Linked DNA regions of Teredinibacter turnerae T7901. The protein of the gene in region 1 binds, or shares a complex with, the protein of each later gene. Links are inferred from orthologs where the notes say so. Each region holds a gene or a part of one and is shown in the gene's direction. Other genes may lie near its edges.

Evidence for each region.
Region 2: the proteins of TERTU_RS01605 (region 1) and dapF are in contact, whole or in part, in a solved structure (PDB 5YGU), measured with the Escherichia coli proteins. The link is inferred for Teredinibacter turnerae T7901 from one-to-one orthologs.

The regions. Positions count from the first base shown.
Region 1 is NC_012997.1:378,195-387,520, forward strand. The notes cover bases 474-3,276. They hold TERTU_RS01605 (RNA pyrophosphohydrolase), read left to right. Parts: upstream 474-1,518; coding sequence 1,519-2,034; downstream 2,035-3,276. Other genes in these bases: TERTU_RS01595 (imelysin family protein), read right to left, coding at 474-708; TERTU_RS01600 (histidinol-phosphatase), read right to left, coding at 740-1,393; ptsP (phosphoenolpyruvate--protein phosphotransferase), read left to right, coding at 2,028-3,276. In the rest of the region: more of TERTU_RS01595, read right to left, coding at 1-473; more of ptsP, read left to right, coding at 3,277-4,289; lgt (prolipoprotein diacylglyceryl transferase), read left to right, coding at 4,369-5,229; TERTU_RS01620 (thymidylate synthase), read left to right, coding at 5,233-6,066; folA (type 3 dihydrofolate reductase), read left to right, coding at 6,071-6,592; TERTU_RS01630 (DUF3450 domain-containing protein), read left to right, coding at 6,914-7,699; TERTU_RS01635 (MotA/TolQ/ExbB proton channel family protein), read left to right, coding at 7,696-9,072; TERTU_RS01640 (MotA/TolQ/ExbB proton channel family protein), read left to right, coding at 9,135-9,326. UniProt on the Escherichia coli protein: Master regulator of 5'-end-dependent mRNA decay.
Region 2 is NC_012997.1:4,613,082-4,622,603, forward strand. Bases 3,532-6,530 are described here. They hold dapF (diaminopimelate epimerase), read left to right. Parts: upstream 3,532-4,615; coding sequence 4,616-5,446; downstream 5,447-6,530. Other genes in these bases: lysA (diaminopimelate decarboxylase), read left to right, coding at 3,532-4,616; TERTU_RS18535 (DUF484 family protein), read left to right, coding at 5,443-6,126; TERTU_RS18540 (hypothetical protein), read right to left, coding at 6,174-6,410. Also shown: TERTU_RS18510 (polysaccharide deacetylase family protein), read right to left, coding at 310-1,572; TERTU_RS18515 (MGMT family protein), read left to right, coding at 1,955-2,317; TERTU_RS18520 (hypothetical protein), read left to right, coding at 2,422-2,832; LPS translocon maturation chaperone LptM, read left to right, coding at 3,168-3,341; more of lysA, read left to right, coding at 3,351-3,531; TERTU_RS18545 (P-II family nitrogen regulator), read right to left, coding at 6,678-7,016; TERTU_RS18550 (ammonium transporter), read right to left, coding at 7,358-8,641; glnK (P-II family nitrogen regulator), read right to left, coding at 8,683-9,021; TERTU_RS18560 (TorF family putative porin), read right to left, coding at 9,116-9,522. UniProt on the Escherichia coli protein: Involved in the succinylase branch of the L-lysine biosynthesis and in the biosynthesis of the pentapeptide incorporated in the peptidoglycan moiety. Catalyzes the stereoinversion of LL-2,6-diaminopimelate (L,L-DAP) to meso-diaminopimelate (meso-DAP).

The DNA.
Region 1 (9,326 bases):
TGCGGTCAAATGCGCAACCAGCAGGTCCGTTTGCAGGTTGAGTAATTCGCGGCGCCGGTTGGCGGGCAACTCGATGGCCTGCTGGAAGCCCTGCTCCCGCTGGGCAGATGTCAGGGTTGTTGCGGGCTGATAGTCGCTGCTTGGTCGCGTGTTCTGTTCGCCAAACAGCATAAACTCAATGGCGTAGATGCCCAGCGCCGCCGCTTCCGCGTCCATCATACCGTGTTGCTCTTCGAGGCTCTCAGCAGAAAGAGGCACGCTGATATCGTGCACGAGGCCAGCGTAAGGGTAGGGCCCAACGTAGTCCAGGTATCCCGGTTGGATCGGGCGCGCGCCTATGTTGAATAGCAGTGGCGACAGGGGGGCGTAAACGTCCGTCAGTGTGACTGGCCATTGGGAGTAAAAAAAGAAGCTCTGCCAGGCAGATTCCGTATGAATCCATTGCTCCTGCGCTGCGGCCAGCGAATCGCCGCTGGGGTTGGCGAGGAAGGCGCGTATCAGTGCCTGTAGTTTTTGCGCAGCGTTGAGTGAGGACGCTAGCGCATGGCTCCCTGTGTCCCAGTAAGTTTTGTTTTGCTCCGACATGTCAACACCGGTTGCCTGTGGTGTCGGCGTCGCTTGTTCAGCAGGTTCGTTCGATTTTTGTTGGCAGGCGCTCAACCAGCAGCACAAACTGAGACAGCAGGCGGACAAGATTCGGGTATCCATACTTAACCTCAATGTGGGGTTCGTGCGCGGCTCAGCGCAAAGATAAAATTGGCCATTGGTGCTGTTCGGCGAAGGCACGGAGGCGTTCGTCCGGGTCGACGGCAACCGGCTGATCGACAACTTGGAGCAAGGGCAAGTCGTTGGCAGAATCGCTGTAAAAATAACTGTTGGCCAGCGTTTCCCCGGTTTCGGCAAGCCAATTTTTCAAACGCGCTACTTTACCTTGCTGAAAACAGGGAATACCGCTCGGCTCGCCGGTGTAGCGGTTGTCCACAATTTCCGCATCGCTTGCCAGCAGATCGTCTATTCCGAGAGCGGCAACAATGGGTGCGGTGATAAACCGGTTAGTGGCTGTGATAACCAGCAGCCGGTGCCCTTGCTGGCGGTGGCTTGCAATGAGCGCTTCGGCCTTGGGCAGCCACAGCGGGCGTATACAGGCAGCAAAAAAGCGCTGGTGCAACTCGTCCAGCTCAGTCATGTTGTACTGTTTTAGGGGCGCAAGCGCAAATCGCAGATAGGCGTGAATATCCAGAGTGCCGCGCTTGTAGTCCTCGTAGAATCGGTCGTTGGTGCGGCTGTGTGTGTCGGCATCGACGATTTTTTCAGCTACCAGAAATTCGCCCCAGGCATGGTCGCTGTCGCCGCCAATCAGGGTATTGTCGAGGTCAAATATTGCTAAACTCAAGAGATGGGTATCCAAAAGGCGGAGGGGGTGGATGGCTGTGCGAGGGCAATCTGCCATGAGTGTTCACAACCCCGGGTTTGTGAAACAATAGGGATTATAACAACTATTTAATTGCGAGGTTATCTGTGATCGACACCGACGGATTCCGCCCCAACGTGGGAATTATTCTGGCTGACGGCAGCGGCCGGGTGCTGTGGGCGCGTCGCGTTGGCGGACAGGATGCCTGGCAATTTCCACAGGGTGGGATCAAAGAATCCGAGTCGGCAGAGCAGGCCCTCTATCGAGAGTTACAGGAAGAGGTGGGTCTTAAGGCCGAGGATGTTGAAATCCTCGCGGTCACTCAGGGGTGGTTGCGTTATCGTCTGCCGCAGAAGCTGGTTCGGCAAAAAGAGCCGCGATGTGTTGGTCAAAAACAAAAATGGTTTTTGTTAAAAATGCTGGCTGAAGATTCCGCTGTCGACCTGATCGGCGGCGGCCCGCCGGAGTTTGATGAGTGGCGCTGGGTGAGCTATTGGTATCCGCTGTCCAAAGTGGTTTCGTTTAAACGAGAAGTCTACCGCCGTGCGCTCAAGGAACTGGTAGCGCCGCACAACAGCCTGCTGAGCGGTTTGCCGCTGGTAGATGGGGAGTCGCTATGCTGAATTCGTTGCGCAGTATTGTCCAGGAGGTCAACGCCGCTGCGGATCTGAATTCAGTGTTGGAAATCATTGTTACCCGGGTTAAGCAGGCGATGAAAACCGAAGTTTGTTCGGTTTATCTGCGCGACAACGAGCGTCAGTTCGTGTTGATGGCGACGGAAGGTCTGCACAAGAGTGCGGTGCGCCGGGTAAAGCTTTCTGAGAAAGAGGGTTTGGTGGGGCATGTCGCATCCCGCGAAGAACCGCTCAACCTCGACGATGCGGAGAGTCATCCGCGCTACCAGTATTTTCCTGAAACCGGTGAAGAGCGCTTCAGCTCCTTTCTCGGTGTGCCCATTATTCATCACCGCCAGATTCTCGGCGTACTGGTGATCCAGCAGCGCGAAAAACGCAAGTTCGATGAAGGTGAGGAAGCATTTCTGGTCACTATGTCGGCACAGCTTGCTGCGGTAATTGCCCATGCGGAAGCCACCGGCGCTTTGCGCGGGATGGGTAAAAAAACCGAGGTGCGCTTCAACGGCGTACCGGGGGCGTCCGGCGTCGCGATCGGCGTCTGCGTGGTGGCTTCGCCAGTTGCCGATCTCAATTCGGTGCCATGTCAAACCTGTGAGTCCGTCGATGCTGAGCTGGAGTTTTTTCAGCAGGGGCTGTCACTGGTGCGCGCCGATGTGCGGCGTCTGGCCAGCGAATTGGAAAGTCGCTTAAACCGGGAAGAACGGGTGTTGTTTGACGCCTATATCGGCATGTTGGAAGACACTTCGCTGGCCCAGGAAGTTACCGAAAAGATATCCCAGGGCTTTGCTGCGCCCTACGCCTGGAGCTCGGTTATTCTCGAGCACGTAAAAACGTTTTCAAGCATGCACGATCCCTATTTGCGCGAGCGCGCCTCGGATGTGCGGGATCTCGGCTGCCGGGTGCTTGCCTGTTTGCAGGAGTCGTCGCGCAAAGAGCGGGTCTATCCGGATAATACCATCCTTGTCGGGGAAGATCTGTCTGCATCTGTGCTGGCGGAAGTGCCGCCAGGCAAGCTTGCGGGGATTGTATCGACGCGCGGCTCCAGTAACTCACATATCGCGATCCTTGCGCGTTCTATCGGGATTCCCACAGTGATGGGCGCGGTGGATCTCCCGTTTACTCATCTGGACGGGCGCGAGCTGATCGTCGATGGCTATCGCGGCTCTGTGTACAGCGACCCTAGCGATGGCCTGCGCGCCCAGTATCAGGTTATTGTAGATGAGGACGTGCAACTGGTTGCAGGCCTCGAAGCGCTCAAAGATCTGCCCTGCGAAACCGTGGATCACCATCGGGTGGCTCTGTGGGTCAACACTGGTTTGATGGCCGATGCAATGATTTCCCTGGAGCGGGGCGCCGAAGGGGTAGGCCTCTACCGCACCGAAATACCGTTTATGTTGCGCGACCGTTTTCCCAGCGAGGAAGAGCAGCGGCAAACCTACCGCGATCAACTACAGGCATTTGCGCCGCATACGGTCACTATGCGCACGCTCGATGTGGGTGGCGATAAATCCCTGCCGTATTTCCCCATCGAAGAGGAAAACCCGTTTCTGGGCTGGCGCGGCATTCGCGTAACGCTGGATCACCCGGAAATATTTTTGGTGCAGATTCGCGCGATGCTCAAAGCCAGTGAGGGTTTGAACAACCTGCGCATCATGGTGCCGATGGTGAGCAACGTCGCCGAACTGGAAATCGCGCAAATGCTGCTTTATCGCGCTTACGACGAGTTGCTGGAGGAGGGGTTTCAAATCGAAATGCCGCCGTTTGGGGTTATGATCGAAGTTCCCGGCGCGGTATACCAGGCGAAAGATTTTGCCGCACGCGTCGATTTTCTCTCCGTAGGTTCTAACGATCTAACACAGTATTTGCTTGCGGTGGATCGCAATAATCCGCGCGTCGCCGATTTGTATCACTCATTACACCCCGCGGTGTTGCGGGCTTTGCGAGCGATCGTAGTGGACTCCCACAGTCAGGGGGTGCCGGTGAGTATCTGTGGTGAGCTGGCTGGCGATCCGGCGGCCGCGCTCCTGCTAATGGCAATGGGATACGATGTGCTGTCCATGAGTGCCACCAATTTGCTCAAGGTAAAATCGGTGGTGCGCAGTGTGACTCTGGAGCAGGCGGAGCGCTTATTGAGCGAAGTGATGCGGCTGCCGGATACCGAGTCTATCAACCGGGTTATCGACGCAACCTTCCGCAATACCGGTCTTACCCGTATTGTTCGCCCGCTTGGGGATGACACCTGAGATTACGCTTTTTACAACACATCGTCATCTGCCTCTGATATGATCGGCCCTCGAAAAATTCTCCTCCCGCGGATGAGGCATGCTTAAGTACCCGGAAATCGATCCCGTCGCACTCTCTCTCGGCTCCGTTACCGTCTTCGGAAAAACCATCAACCTGCCGGATATTCACTGGTACGGTTTGATGTATTTGTTCGGCTTTATTCTGTGCTGGGCGGTCGGTACCTATCGTGCAGGTAAGCCGCACAATGTCGTGCATAAGTCGTGGCTCGAAGATCTGGTGTTTTACGTGGCCATGGGGGTGGTACTTGGTGGCCGTTGTGGCTATGTGTTCTTCTACAATTTTGGCGCCTTTCTGGATGACCCACTGTGGCTGTTCCGGGTTTGGGAAGGCGGAATGTCATTTCATGGCGGGTTGCTTGGTGTGATCCTGGCGATGATGCTCTACGCGCGAAAAATGCAGGTCCGATTTCTCGATCTTATGGACTTTGTCGCGCCGCTTGTGCCTATTGGGCTAGGCTTAGGGCGGATCGGTAATTTCATCGGGCAAGAACTCTGGGGCCGCGTGACGACCTTGCCGATTGGCATGGTGTTTCCGAAAGACCCGGGAGTGGCCCGCCATCCATCGCAGCTGTATCAGGCAGCCCTCGAAGGCTTGGTGTTGTTCGCAGTGCTGTTTTGGTTTTCATCCAAGCCGCGACCGCGCGCTGCGGTGGCGTCACTGTTTTTGATTTTGTACGGCTGTTTCCGCTTTGCTGTGGAGTTTGTGCGCGAACCGGACGCTCATATCGGATTTGATATGTTCGGCTGGCTGACGCGTGGACAAGAGCTGAGTTTGCCGATGATTATTATCGGTGCGCTGATTTTCTTCTATGCTTACAGGCACCCCGCGTATGCGGAAAAAGCGCCTGATCCGCGCGCGAACGGCTCTAAAAAAGGTTAAGGTGTGAAGCAATATCTTGAGTTAATGCGACACGTTCGCGATAACGGTGTACGAAAAGAAGACAGAACCGGCACCGGAACAGTCAGCGTTTTCGGTTATCAAATGCGGTTTGATTTAAGTCAGGGCTTTCCCCTGGTGACTACGAAAAAATGCCACCTTAAATCGATAATACATGAACTGCTGTGGTTTCTGAACGGCGAAACCAACATCGCGTATTTAAATAATAACGGTGTAAAAATTTGGGATGCCTGGGCGACAGAGTCCGGTGATCTGGGCCCGATTTACGGTGCGCAATGGCGCAGCTGGCCCGCGCAGAATGGAGAAACGCTCGATCAAATCAGTCAGTTAATCGAGCAAATAAAACATAAGCCCGATTCTCGCAGACTCATTATTTCAGCTTGGAATCCCGCACTTCTGCCGGACGAATCAATCTCGCCGCAGGACAATGTGCGCAACGGAAAAATGGCGTTGCCACCGTGCCACACGCTTTTTCAATTTTATGTTTTGGAAGGCAGGCTTTCCTGTCAGTTGTACCAGCGCAGTGCCGATATATTTTTAGGTGTTCCATTCAATATTGCTTCCTACGCACTTTTGACCATGATGATCGCGCAGGTCACTGGACTGGCACCAGGGGATTTTGTCCATACTTTTGGCGATGCCCATCTCTACCTCAACCACCTGGAACAGGTAGATACACAGTTACAACGGCAACCTTTGCCTCTGCCGACTATGGCGATTAACCCGGCGGTCAAGGATATTTTTGGCTTTTGCTTCGACGATTTCGAACTTCAGAACTACCAGGCGCACCCGCATATTGCAGCGCCGATTTCGGTGTAGCTGAATGACCGTGAGTGACGAAATTAGTATTGCGCTGGTTGTCGGGGTTGCCGCAAATGGTGTGATTGGGCGGGACAATGGTTTGCCCTGGCGATTGCCTAAAGATTTAGCTTATTTTAAGCGGGTGACGATGGGGCATCCTATAGTCATGGGGCGCAAAACGTTCGATTCTATCGGGCGCCCTCTACCTGGCCGCACAAATATTGTGGTTACTCGCAACCCCACATGGCAGGCTGAAGGGGTAGACGTGTGTCACAGCCTTGAGGATGCATTGGTACTCGCGCGCGACGTTGCCACGCAAACTCAGGTAAAACAAATTATGGTAATTGGCGGTGCAGAATTTTATCGCCAAATGTTGCCGCAAGCAGACCGTCTCTATCTGACCGAAGTTCACGCTGACGTTGTTGGAGACGCCTATTTTCCAGAGTTCGACAGGAGTCGATGGCAACAGCTGAGCGCCGAACGGCACGAAGCGGATTCTGGAAACCCCTACGCGTATTCCTTTTTAGTCTTGGAGCGCCGGTGAGGGAGCTGGATTGCACTGATGCACAGTCTAAACTGTGAGCAATTAGTGTATTGGCGCGCCGACTAATTAGTGAGCGTGTGTTACCGAAGTGTTACCTGTTTCACTGAGTTACAGTTTCGGGTGTTACCTTTGGTTATACATTGCGCAACTGAATCTGTGCGTTTTTTATTTGTGTTTGAATGTTGGTGAGCTGTCTTATTAAAATGCCGAACTTTGACGATCACCAAGTCTCAAACCTTTAATTTTTACATTCTGGACACAAAGCTCCGCGCTTAGTCCGGTCGCAACCTTTTCAATGCAAGCACCCGAGTTGGGGGATATATGAAGAAGCAGCGAATCAAAGCTGTGGCTCTAACCACAGTTCTTTCTGCTGGCGCGCTCCTGGTTGGCACCGCCCACGCAGATAAAACCCTGGACGCGATCATGCAGGTTGGTCAAGCTAAGACCACTGCAGGCGTTCAATCGCAGAAGAAAATCGACAAGTTGGCCGAGGAAACTTCTGACCTGTTACAAAAGTACAAAACAGTCAACAAAGAAATCGAAGGCCTGCGCGTTTACAACAGCCAGCTGGAAAAGCAGTTGGCCAGCCAGCTCAAAGTACTTGAAGATCTGAACACTTCTATTGATCAGGTCACGGTGATCGAACGTCAAATTCAGCCCCTCATCCTGCGTATGCTCGAAGGTCTTGAGCAGTTCGTAAACTTGGACGTACCTTTCCACATGGAAGAGCGTCTGAAGCGTGTTGAGACACTGCGCGACAACCAGGACCGCGCTGACATCTCAGTTGCTGAGAAATTCCGTCAGGTGCTTGAAGCCTACAACATCGAAGCAGAATACGGCCGTAAGATCGACACCTATGTCGACACCCTTGAAGTGGGTGGTCAAGAGCGTCAGGTAAATATTCTGGCTGTTGGCCGCATCGCTCTGATGTATCAAACAACCGACACCAAACTGTCCGGAGCCTGGGATCAGCGTCAACGCGCCTGGGTTGAGTTGGACGCAGGTGCCTACCGCGCGGCCATCCTCAAAGGCATTCGCATTGCTAAGAAGCAAGCGTCTATTGATGTTATGGAGTTGCCAATTCTGGCTCCGGAGGCTGCACAATGAAAATGAATCTTAAAAAAGCAATAGTGGCTGTTGCCGCTGCTGGTGCAATTGCGCTGTCTGGTTCTGTAATGGCACAAGACAAGGCTGCATCTCTCGACGAACTTCTGCAAATGGTTAAAAACAGCCAGATCGCAGAGAACAAAGAAAATCGTCAACGCGAAGCACAATTCCGTAAGCAACGTGCTAACCAGGCCAACATGCTGGCTCAGGCTGAAGCCACCAAAAAAGCTGAAGAAGACCGCTCTGCGCGTCTGGAGCAACAGCACAAAGAGCGTGAGCAGGACGTACAAGCTGCTCGTCAACAACTGGATGACCGTCTGGGTTCGCTGAAAGAACTGTTTGGTCACCTGACCTCTACTGCGGGCGACCTGCGCGCAGCGTTGGATTCTTCGATCGTGAGCGTTCAGTACCCCGGACGCACACAGTTCATCTCTGAGCTGATCGAGAAGATGAACAGCGAAACCAAACTGCCTTCTATCGAAGAAATCGAGCGTCTGTGGTACGAGCTACAGCGTGAAACCGTTGAAGGTGGCAAAGTTGTTAAATTTAACTCCGTTGTCTCCGATCCTGCAGGTAACAAAGCTGAGCGTGAAGTTGTGCGCATCGGTAATTACAACCTGCTCTCAGACGGTAAATACCTGACTTACGACGTGAAAAGCGGCAGTCTCAACGAATTGCCTCGCCAACCAGGCGACCACATGAAAGGCGCTGCAGCTATTCAACAGGCAACCAGCGGCTTCACTAAAGTGGGTATCGACCCAACAGGTCCTGCTGGCGGAACCCTGCTTTCTGCGTTGATCAACAGTCCTTCCATTGTTGAGCGCTGGCACCAAGGTAAGCTGGTGGGCTACATCATCACTGGCGTTGGTGTGTTCGCGATTCTGCTGGCATTGTTCCGTTTCGTTGTACTGAGTGCTATGGGCGCGAAAGTTAGTCGTCAGTTGAAATCAAATACTGCGTCTACCGACAACCCACTGGGTCGCGTACTGAAAGTTGCCGAAGAGAACAAAGGCGCAGACACCGAAACTCTGGAGCTGAAACTCGAAGAAGCAACTCTGAAAGAGCTGCCGCGCATCGAATCCGGCTTGAACCTGCTGAAAATCATCTCGATGGTTGCGCCACTGCTGGGTCTGCTGGGTACGGTTACCGGTATGATCGTGACCTTCCAGGCGATTACCATTTACGGTGCTGGCGATCCTAAAGCAATGGCTGGCGGTATTTCCGGTGCACTGGTAACTACCGTACTGGGTCTGTGTGTTGCTATCCCAACGGTACTTCTCCATACCTTCCTGAACGGTAAAGCCAAGCGCATCGTTCATGTTCTTGAAGAAGAAAGTGCTGGTTTGATCGCTGAGAAATCAGAGAGCAAGTAATACCCACTTCGCGCTGGCGGCCGCTGGGCCGTCAGTCTATCGATTTACGAGAGGAGATAATCATGCTGGCAATGATGGAAGCACTCGCAGCCATTAAAGCCTTTGTTGCTTCCGGTGGTCCTATTCTCTACTGGATTGCAGCACTGGCATTCGCCATGTGGACATTAATCTTCGAGCGTCTCTGGTTTTACAAAGGGTCTCTGGGCAAGATTAAAGCCCAGACCGTCGAGCTCTGGGAAGCGCGCGGTGAGCGC
Region 2 (9,522 bases), 4.2 Mb from region 1 along the record:
AATAATCGCAAGCTCGTTGATCGAGCATAAACGAGAGGGTGGCATTCGAACGTTTTCTCTCGAAAAACTTTTTCTCGTAAAATTTCTTCTTTCTAAATATTTATGTCGCAATACGTCTTGTAAAACAAGCGCTTATAAACCTTACTTGCAAAACCCTACAGATACTGACGGGAGTAAGACTTCACACCGTATAGCTGTGATATTCTCATTAACTTTTGGCCGAATTTGTATTTAATAAATCAAGTTAAACGCAAAAACAGCCCCTGAACTGCGGGCTGTTTTTGATTGTTTAAAAATTAAACAATAAATCTAGTGGAATTTCAGATAATGACCGTAGGGCGTATCGGAGCCGTAGACTGGAACAATAAAATCGAGAATTTTTTCGAATTCCATCACGTCTCGCGATGTCCAACCACTTATATCACCATCAATTACAATATGATCTGGCGTGTGATAAACCGTATCAAAGTACTGCGTTAAAAAATAGCCGAAATCCACTTCGTTTTGAAGTTCCCCAATCCCAATCTTGTTAGTCAACCGAATCTCGTAATCCCCATGATCGTCACACTCCTTTGGCATTAGCATGATCGGCATTGTGCTAAATTGCTCAATAACATCGCATGTAGTTTGATCGTTGCGTGCGTACGGAGCACCGAACGTTTTAAACTCCAATCCTAACTTGGCTTTAGCCAGCGTATTGGTATCCAAAATGGACTCACGCTGATGTTTTTTTGGGGTGCCGTCGTACTCTGTCTGCGCGCCAGAGCGAAAGCCATTCCAACCATTGTTCCACAATTCAATATCACTATCGGCCACTAGTTCAGCTAAATAGGTTAAAAAGGCGTTTTTTTCCGGGCTCCCATCGTCAATCAAGTCACGGCCCTGAATACCAATTGCAAGTTTGGCGCGATTGCGCTTGGCAGCAGCGACAACCTCGCTCGTCTTGGCCATACTCTCATAGGTAGGCTCAAGTCCTCGAAGAGAGACAATCGTATCAATATTCCAATTCCAGGGGTCCAGTTCAAAAGCATAAACAATATCGTCGATGTGTATAACCGAAGGAACGCCGCCACCGAAGCAAAACTGTATCTTAACGCTATCGCCCCAGACATAGTCAGCAGGCTCACCAAAGAATCGATAGTATGATGACTCTGAAGTTAACACATAGCTATGACCGTAAACTATATCAGCCTCCTCCTCATCAAAAAAAACAACTTTTACCTCAGCGCCCTCAGTGTCCGACCACGCCGAAAAATAAAACTCGAGCAGACCACCCTGGGTTGGTTGATTCGGCAGGTAGTAGATGACATCTTCACATAGATCGCCTGGAGTCTGCACTTCCACCCGCAAATGCTTATTTATTACTGAAAAATTTGCATCTGCGCTGCCAGTGACCGCTTCTCTCCATTCGGTTTCTACATCGTTAAAAATTTCAGCTGAAATCACCTCCGAAGCAGCAAACACGTCGGAGGCCGCGCCAGCCCCCAATAAAGCGACCAAACAGCCAACTGCGAATTGTTTAATTTTCATAACTATTTCCTTGTTTAGATATTCCATCAATTGGTAAGCCAAAGGGCGACTGCCCTTTGGCGAAAGCAGACTAACAAATAGCGCTACTATTCCCGTGATCAAATTACGAAATTAAGGAATATTTTTGAACTTAAGAAATGTGAAAAACAGGAGTGTAATATCTTGAAATTAAAATATGATTGACGTTTTTTTATTATTAATTTAGATGGCGAATTATTTTACATTATCCAATAGGAAATTTATTACCCCAATTGGTGGAAATAGGGTTATTTTAGACGCAACGGTACATCCAGGCGCCGACTGCACTGTCAACTTTATATACACAAATTTACGCCATAAAAAATCACCAAACAAACTTGTATGCGTTTAAACTATTTTTTGCGACATAAGCCATTTTTATGGCGGCACAATAACGGGAGTTACCTTGTCTAACGAAAACGCGTCTCACTCGGCTATTTTTTTCTGTGTACGATTAATTCCAAAAGGCAAGGTTGCCAGTTACGGACAGATCGCCCAACTTGCCGGGCTCCCCGGCCGCGCTAGACTGGTGGGGCGCGTGCTTGGCATGTCGCCAACGCCTCTACCCTGGTTCCGTGTGTTGCGCTCCAATGGACAATTGGCGTTTCCGGAGGCGAGTGAAACCGCACGTCGCCAATCGGCCCACCTTGAACAAGAGGGCGTCGCAGTGAAAAAAAATCGCGTCGTCCTTAAAAATTTTGGCTGGCAGCCATCGCTCGATGAGCTGTTTTTGATCGAGGCTGAATTGCAGTCCCTCAACACTGGATAACCGACTGCGCACTAACAGGCCTCTCTGTAACAGACTGTTGCGGCCGCCCCTCTCGACTCGCTCCTGTGTGTACACTAGCGGTAAGCGCTACAGAGGGCTTTACAATGAAAAAACTCTTCCTGGCTTTAGCTGCGTTACCAACGCTCAACGCATGCGTTTTTGTATCACCGAAAACCCGAGTCATAGTTGACCAAGAGTGCGGCACAGCGACGGCCTATGCGACACTTGCACCCGATCCAACACCCGGCCAAGGGCTGGTGATACTGCAAGACCGCAGTGGGGGAAACCTGCCAGCAACAGTTGGCGAATGCGGGGGCGACGAATGTAAAGCTGTGCTGTTTGCGATAGGACGTCAACTAGTCGTGGAGACAGTCGCTACTGTCGGGTATGTTCTCGCTCACAATGCCTATGCAGATGCCGCACGCGCGCGCGACTGTAAAACCAAAACCCAGCAAGTCGAAAATGCCGGCGCGCCCCGTAAAATCATGGAAGAGGACCTTGGCAACTACCTGTAAGCGAACAAACCTCATGTCTGAGTAAGGATGGTTGGCCGCCCGCTTTAGCGGCCACTCCCAACCCAAAAAAATGTAACAGTCTTAAACGAAGTGATACCACGCCCCTCCTCTTAATCAAACATTTCGGCGAAGAACCGCTTGCAAGTTACCGATAAGCTCGCAGGGCTTTGAGCCGTCGCGTTTTCAAATAGACTTTCCGCTAAGCGTTTATGCGTTTTCCAGTGGAATTCCGGATTACCCTTGGCACCTGCTTTCTCGCGGTGATTGAGTTAGGCGGATACCGCGATCCGTTATATACTCGCCTGTTTTAGCAATCTGGCACAGGGAGCCCAACCATGCTTGACCGTTTCGCCGCCTGGACTCGTTTCGTCCTGTTGGCAGCAACCACTAGCACGCTTCTGGCTTGCGGTCAGAGCGGCCCGTTACGACTTCCAGATAAACCTGACGAGGCCCCAGCAAGCTCCACCAGTGAAGTCACCAATACAAGCAACGCATCGGCTCAGGAATAAATAGATACCATGGCGCACTTCAGTTACAACGATAATCAGCTCACGGTGGAGGGTTGTACACTCTCCGCTATCGCCGATACTTACGACACGCCCTGCTACGTGTACAGCCGCGCATCCATTGAACAATCCTACCAGGCCTACGCCAGTGCGCTCGGCGCGCACCCTGGTATGATCTGTTACGCAGTCAAGGCTAACTCGAGCCTCGCGGTGCTTCAGGTGCTTGCGCAACAAGGCGCGGGCTTTGATATCGTTTCTCAGGGTGAGCTTCAGCGGGTACTCGCCGCCGGCGGTAGCGCCGATCGTGTGATTTTCTCCGGTGTAGGTAAAAAAGCTGAGGAGATGCGCTTCGCGCTGCAACAGCAGATTGCCTGCTTTAACGTGGAATCGGCAGCGGAACTGGAAACACTTGCGCAGGTTGCGCAAGCGATGGGTACTACGGCACGTGTATCCCTGCGGGTTAACCCGGACGTGGATGCCAACACCCACCCTTATATTTCCACCGGCCTGAAAGAAAACAAATTTGGCGTTGATATTCAGACAGCACTTGACGTCTACCGTCGGGCGGCCAGCCTGGATGGGATCGACGTGGTTGGGATCGATTGTCATATCGGTTCCCAGTTAACTCAGCTAGCCCCGTTTATGGATGCACTGGACCGTGTCCTGGCGCTGATGGATCAGCTCGCGGAAGAAGGCATCACTATCCGCCATCTGGATCTCGGTGGCGGCCTGGGCGTAACCTATAACAACGAGCAACCCCCTTCGCCCGCAGACTATGTCGGGCAGGTTATTGCCAAACTCGGTGATCGCGCGGTCGCACTGATGTTCGAGCCCGGGCGCTCAATCGTCGCGAACGCCGGCGTACTACTCACCCGAGTGCTTTACTTAAAGCCAACTGAGCACAAAAATTTCGCAATAATTGATGCTGCGATGAACGATAACATCCGCCCCTCGCTTTACCAGGCTTGGCAGCGCGTACTTCCGGTGATTGCGCCCGAAGAAAGCGAACCCACCCAGCAATGGGATCTGGTTGGGCCTGTGTGCGAAACCGGAGACTGGCTGGCCAAGGATCGCGCATTAGCGCTCCACGAAGGCAGCGTACTTGCTCTAATGTCCAGTGGCGCGTACGGGTTTACCATGAGCTCCAATTACAACAGCCGTACCCGAGCTGCCGAAATCATGGTCGACGGCGACAAACATCACCTTATTCGCGCCCGCGAAACCTTTGCCGATTTGGTTCGCGGTGAGCAGCTATTAGGTAGCGAGGACCCTAGCTGATGCGTTTGCGGTTCACCAAAATGCATGGTCTGGGCAACGATTTTGTCATGATCGATGCTATCAGCCAGAAAGTCACCATAACACCCGAGCGCGCCCGCAAGTTGGCTGACCGCCATTTTGGTGTCGGTTGCGACCAGGTACTGGTTGTTGAGTCTCCAGACAATCCAGACGCAGACTTCCGTTACCGTATATTCAATAACGACGGCAGCGAAGTAGAAAACTGTGGCAACGGCGCTCGCTGTTTTGCGGTATTTGTGCGGCAGCGACAACTGACAGCGAAGTCAGACATTGTTGTGGAGACGGCAGCGGGGCTGTTGCGGCTGCATGTGCTTGACGACAACCAGGTCACGGTCAATATGGGTGTACCTGTGCTGGCGCCCGCGCAAATTCCGTTTGTGACACCGCACGAGCAGCCCGAATATCCGCTCCAGCTGGACAACATGGAAATTACTATCAGCGCCGTTTCCATGGGTAATCCGCACGCGGTCACGCTCGTGGATAACCTGGCCAGCTTCCCGGTAAAAACACTGGGGGCACAAATTGAAACTCATGCGCAATTTCCAAACCGAGTCAACGCCGGCTTTATGGAATTAATTTCCCGCCAAGAAGTTAAACTCCGGGTGTTTGAACGCGGCGTTGGAGAAACGCTTGCGTGCGGCACTGGAGCCTGCGCTGCAGTCGTCAGCGGCATTGTCCGCGGGTTGCTCGACACTACAGTTGCAGTTCATCTCCCCGGCGGCAGCCTCAGCATCACATGGGAGGGCGCAGAAAAGCCTGTTATGATGACGGGGCCAGCCAAAGCTGTATTTCATGGACAGGTTAAACTATGAGCGAGTCCATTACGGATAAAAAAGAGCGCCTCACCGAAAAGCAGGTCGCCCACTACTTAAAAACCAATCTCGATTTTTTTAATCGGCATCTCGATTTGCTCAGCGAGCTTCAACTTCCACATGAAAGCGGCAAGGCCGTTTCGCTGGTGGAACGCCAGGTCGCGGTGCTCCGCGAGCGCAATATGGATATGCGCCACCGTCTCAGCCAGTTACTGGATAACGCCCGTGAGAACGACCGCTTGTTCGACAAGACCAAGCGGCTGGTGCTGGCCTTGCTCGAATGCAATGATCTTGGCGATCTGGTCGACGCCCTCTACTACAGCTTCGACAAAGAATTTCAGATCCACTATACCCGCCTGATCATCTTCGGCAACAGCAGCACGCCCGCCAGCGCCGCTCGTATCGCGTCCGTGTACGACGCCCGCGACTACATTGGCAAACGCCTGAAGTCGATGAACACAGTCAGTGGAGGCCTCGATGTGAAAGAGTGCCAGTTCCTGTTCGACGACGATGCACCGCAGGTTGGTAGTGCAGCCGTTGCGATATTGCAGCACGGCTCCCCGCTAGGGGTGCTTGCCATTGGCAACCAGGATCCAAACTATTATCGCTCAAGCATGGGAACGCTGTTTTTGGGCTATATAGCAGAAGTACTCAATCGCTTACTTCCCAAGTATTTGTAGGGGCAAAGAAAAACAGCCGCTAAACGCGGCTGCTTCAAGTAGACTATTTAGATCGGTTGGCCGCCGTAATTGGATTCCGGCTTCTTGGGTGGGTCGGCGACAACGTTCGCAGGTATCTGATTGATCTTCCCCCCGCTCGCTAGAAACGCCTCGACTTCCGCCTGTAGCCGCCTGCGCTCCGCCTCCTTGCTACTTACCCCATCAGAGGCGAGATACTCATCACCCAAATCTACGCCGCCATCATCCTCGGACTCATCCGATTCAATCAACTCTTCATCCGTCATAAATAAACCCTCAAGAATTAAGCAACACTCAAGAACGCCATGGGACAGGCCAATTGAAATTCCGCTAATTTATAGTCCAGAGTGATTTCAATGTCATTTCTTTAAAACAGATTTTTTTAGTTTTTTTTGTTCTAAAAGAGAAAGATTGATAGCCGATTGAGCTATTTTGATCGTGCAAGAAAGAAAGGAGGTTCGAAGAAACTATGTGATTTTCGTTACTGTTCTGGAAATTTCGCAGCGCCAACGGGCTCAGCGCTGCGACAAAAATTAAACCGCGTCTGGGCCTGTTTCGCCAGTACGAATGCGAATAACGTCTTCGCAGTTGGTGATGAAGATCTTGCCATCGCCAATTTTGCCAGTTTGTGCGGCCTTGGTGATCGCTTCAACAGCCTGATCGACCACATCGTCACCCAACACCAACTCCAATTTTACTTTGGGCAAAAAGTCGATTACATATTCAGCGCCACGGTATAACTCCGTGTGCCCCTTTTGCCGACCAAACCCTTTCACCTCCGTTACGGTCATGCCCTGAACACCAATTTCCGACAGCGCATTGCGGACGTCGTCAAGCTTGAAAGGTTTGATTACTGCAGTGATTAGTTTCATGGGAAATTCCTTACGAGCACCTTATTCGTATTTTTAATTATAGGGTTTAAGCCGGGTTCCGGCAGACCAATTCGCAAATTTACACCTTATGCGAAGGCTTGTAAAACGTGTACGCCGTTGATGATATCGGCGCAATGAGCTGAAGGGGCCGATGGCGGGGATAATTGCGCCAACGGGAAACCTGCGCCAGCACTGCTGGGATAAGAAGCTAACCGAGAAGCGCCCCAGTAACAAGAAATTCAAATAATTGATGCGGAGGTATTTTCCAGGCATAAAAAAACCGGAGGTTTTGAGGCCTCCGGTCAGGATTTCAGGCTGTGGCAACCTGATGAATTAAGAACTTACTTTGAAGTACCCGAAAACTCTGGGTAAGCTTCCATACCACATTCGGACAGGTCGACACCGTCGAATTCTTCCTCTTCGCTGACACGAACGCCCATGATTGCTTTGATAGCGATCCAAACAACCAGGCTGGCAACAAATACCCATACAAAGATGGTTAACATGCCCACCAACTGACCAACGAAGGTGGCGTCAGAGTCAGAAATCAGCACCGCGAAAATACCCCAGATACCAACAACACCGTGAACAGAAATCGCACCTACGGGGTCATCGATTTTCAGTTTGTCGAGGAACAGGATAGCGAAGACAACCAGCACACCACCTACGGCACCGATAATTGTAGACATCAGCGCAGTGGGATCAGCAGGCTCTGCAGTGATAGCAACCAGGCCAGCCAACGCGCCGTTGATTGCCATAGTCAGATCAGCTTTGCCGAAGATGATGCGAGCTACGATGAGCGCAGCAATCAAACCACCACAAGCAGCAGCATTGGTATTAACAAACACGTTAGCCACTTCGTTAGCGACGCCAACGCCAGACAATTGCAGCGTGGAACCACCGTTGAAGCCGAACCATCCCATCCAGAGGATGAACATACCCAGCGCAGCCAGAGGCAGGTTAGCACCAGGAATCGCGTTTACTTCACCGTTAGGGCCGTATTTGCCTTTGCGTGGGCCAAGTACCAATACACCAGCAAGCGCAGCAGCGGCACCGGCCAAGTGAACAATACCGGAACCTGCATAGTCAGAATAGCTCAGTTCGTACAGGCCAAATACCGAATTGCCACCCCAAGTCCAGCCACCTTCCAGCGGGTAGATAACGCCAGTCATGAAAACAGCGAATACCAGGAATGCCCAGAGCTTCATACGCTCAGCAACGGCACCGGAAACAATAGACATTGCAGTAGCAACAAACACTACCTGGAAAAAGAAGTCGGAAGCACCAGAGTATTGCAAGCCAGCATCTTCAACGCCAGCATTAAAGTCCGCAACACCTTTAACAACACCAGCAACAGCTGCGTCGTCCATACCAGCAACGGTAGTAACACCGCTTAAGAACCAGCCACCACCGTACATAAAGTCGTACCCGCAGATCAGGTACATGGTGCAAGCGATAGCGAAAAGCGCGACGTTTTTTGTAAGAATTTCTGTTGTATTTTTAGCGCGAACAAGCCCGGATTCCAACATCGCAAAACCCGCAGCCATCCACATTACCAGCGCGCCACACACCAAAAAATAAAAGGTGTCCATGGCGTACTGCATTTCATAAAGAACATTTTCCATACCAGATCTCCGGAAATTTTAATCTCTTTTCTAATTATGAGTTACAGTGCTTCTTCACCGGATTCACCGGTACGGATGCGCACAACTTGGTCGAGGCTGGATACAAAGATTTTACCATCGCCAATTTTTCCGCTGTGAGCTGCTTTACTGATAGCTTCAACAACAGAGTCCAGTTGGTCGTCGGCTACTGCTACTTCCAGTTTGGTTTTAGGCAGAAAATCAACAACGTATTCTGCGCCGCGATACAGTTCAGTGTGGCCTTTCTGGCGACCAAAACCTTTCACTTCGGTCACGGTGATACCTTGCACACCGATTTCTGATAAAGCCTCACGAACAGCGTCCAGCTTAAAAGGCTTGATGACGGCAGTAATTAATTTCATTGGACTGCTCCTCTAATGGTTTATGCAGCGTCGGCGCTGCTTGATAGATATGCTTGCCCGGCCGTTAACACGCTAACAACCGGGCCAACAAAACTTACTCGATAGGCAAGCTGTAGGAAACAACGAACTTCAGGTCGTCATCGATGGATTTACCTTTCACACCATCACCATCAGCAAGAAGAACCTCGTCTTGATCCACAACCTGGCTAAAGGTGAAGCTCAAGTTATCGTTGTACGCGTAGGAAATATCCAGGTGGGTAAACTCAGTGCTATCGTCACCAGTGTGTGAACCAATCATGAATGAGAAAGGCCCGGTTGCGTAACCCAGAGTGAAATAACGGTATGATTCGTCACCACCTTCTGTTGCAATATTTTCGTACCAGGAGAAAGACACAGGGCCCAAGCCCAAAGCGACTATAACTTCAGTCAGGTCGCCGTACTGATCTTCCATGGTACCGCCGTTCGGGTACATGTAGTTCCATACGCTAACGTCGTAAGAGA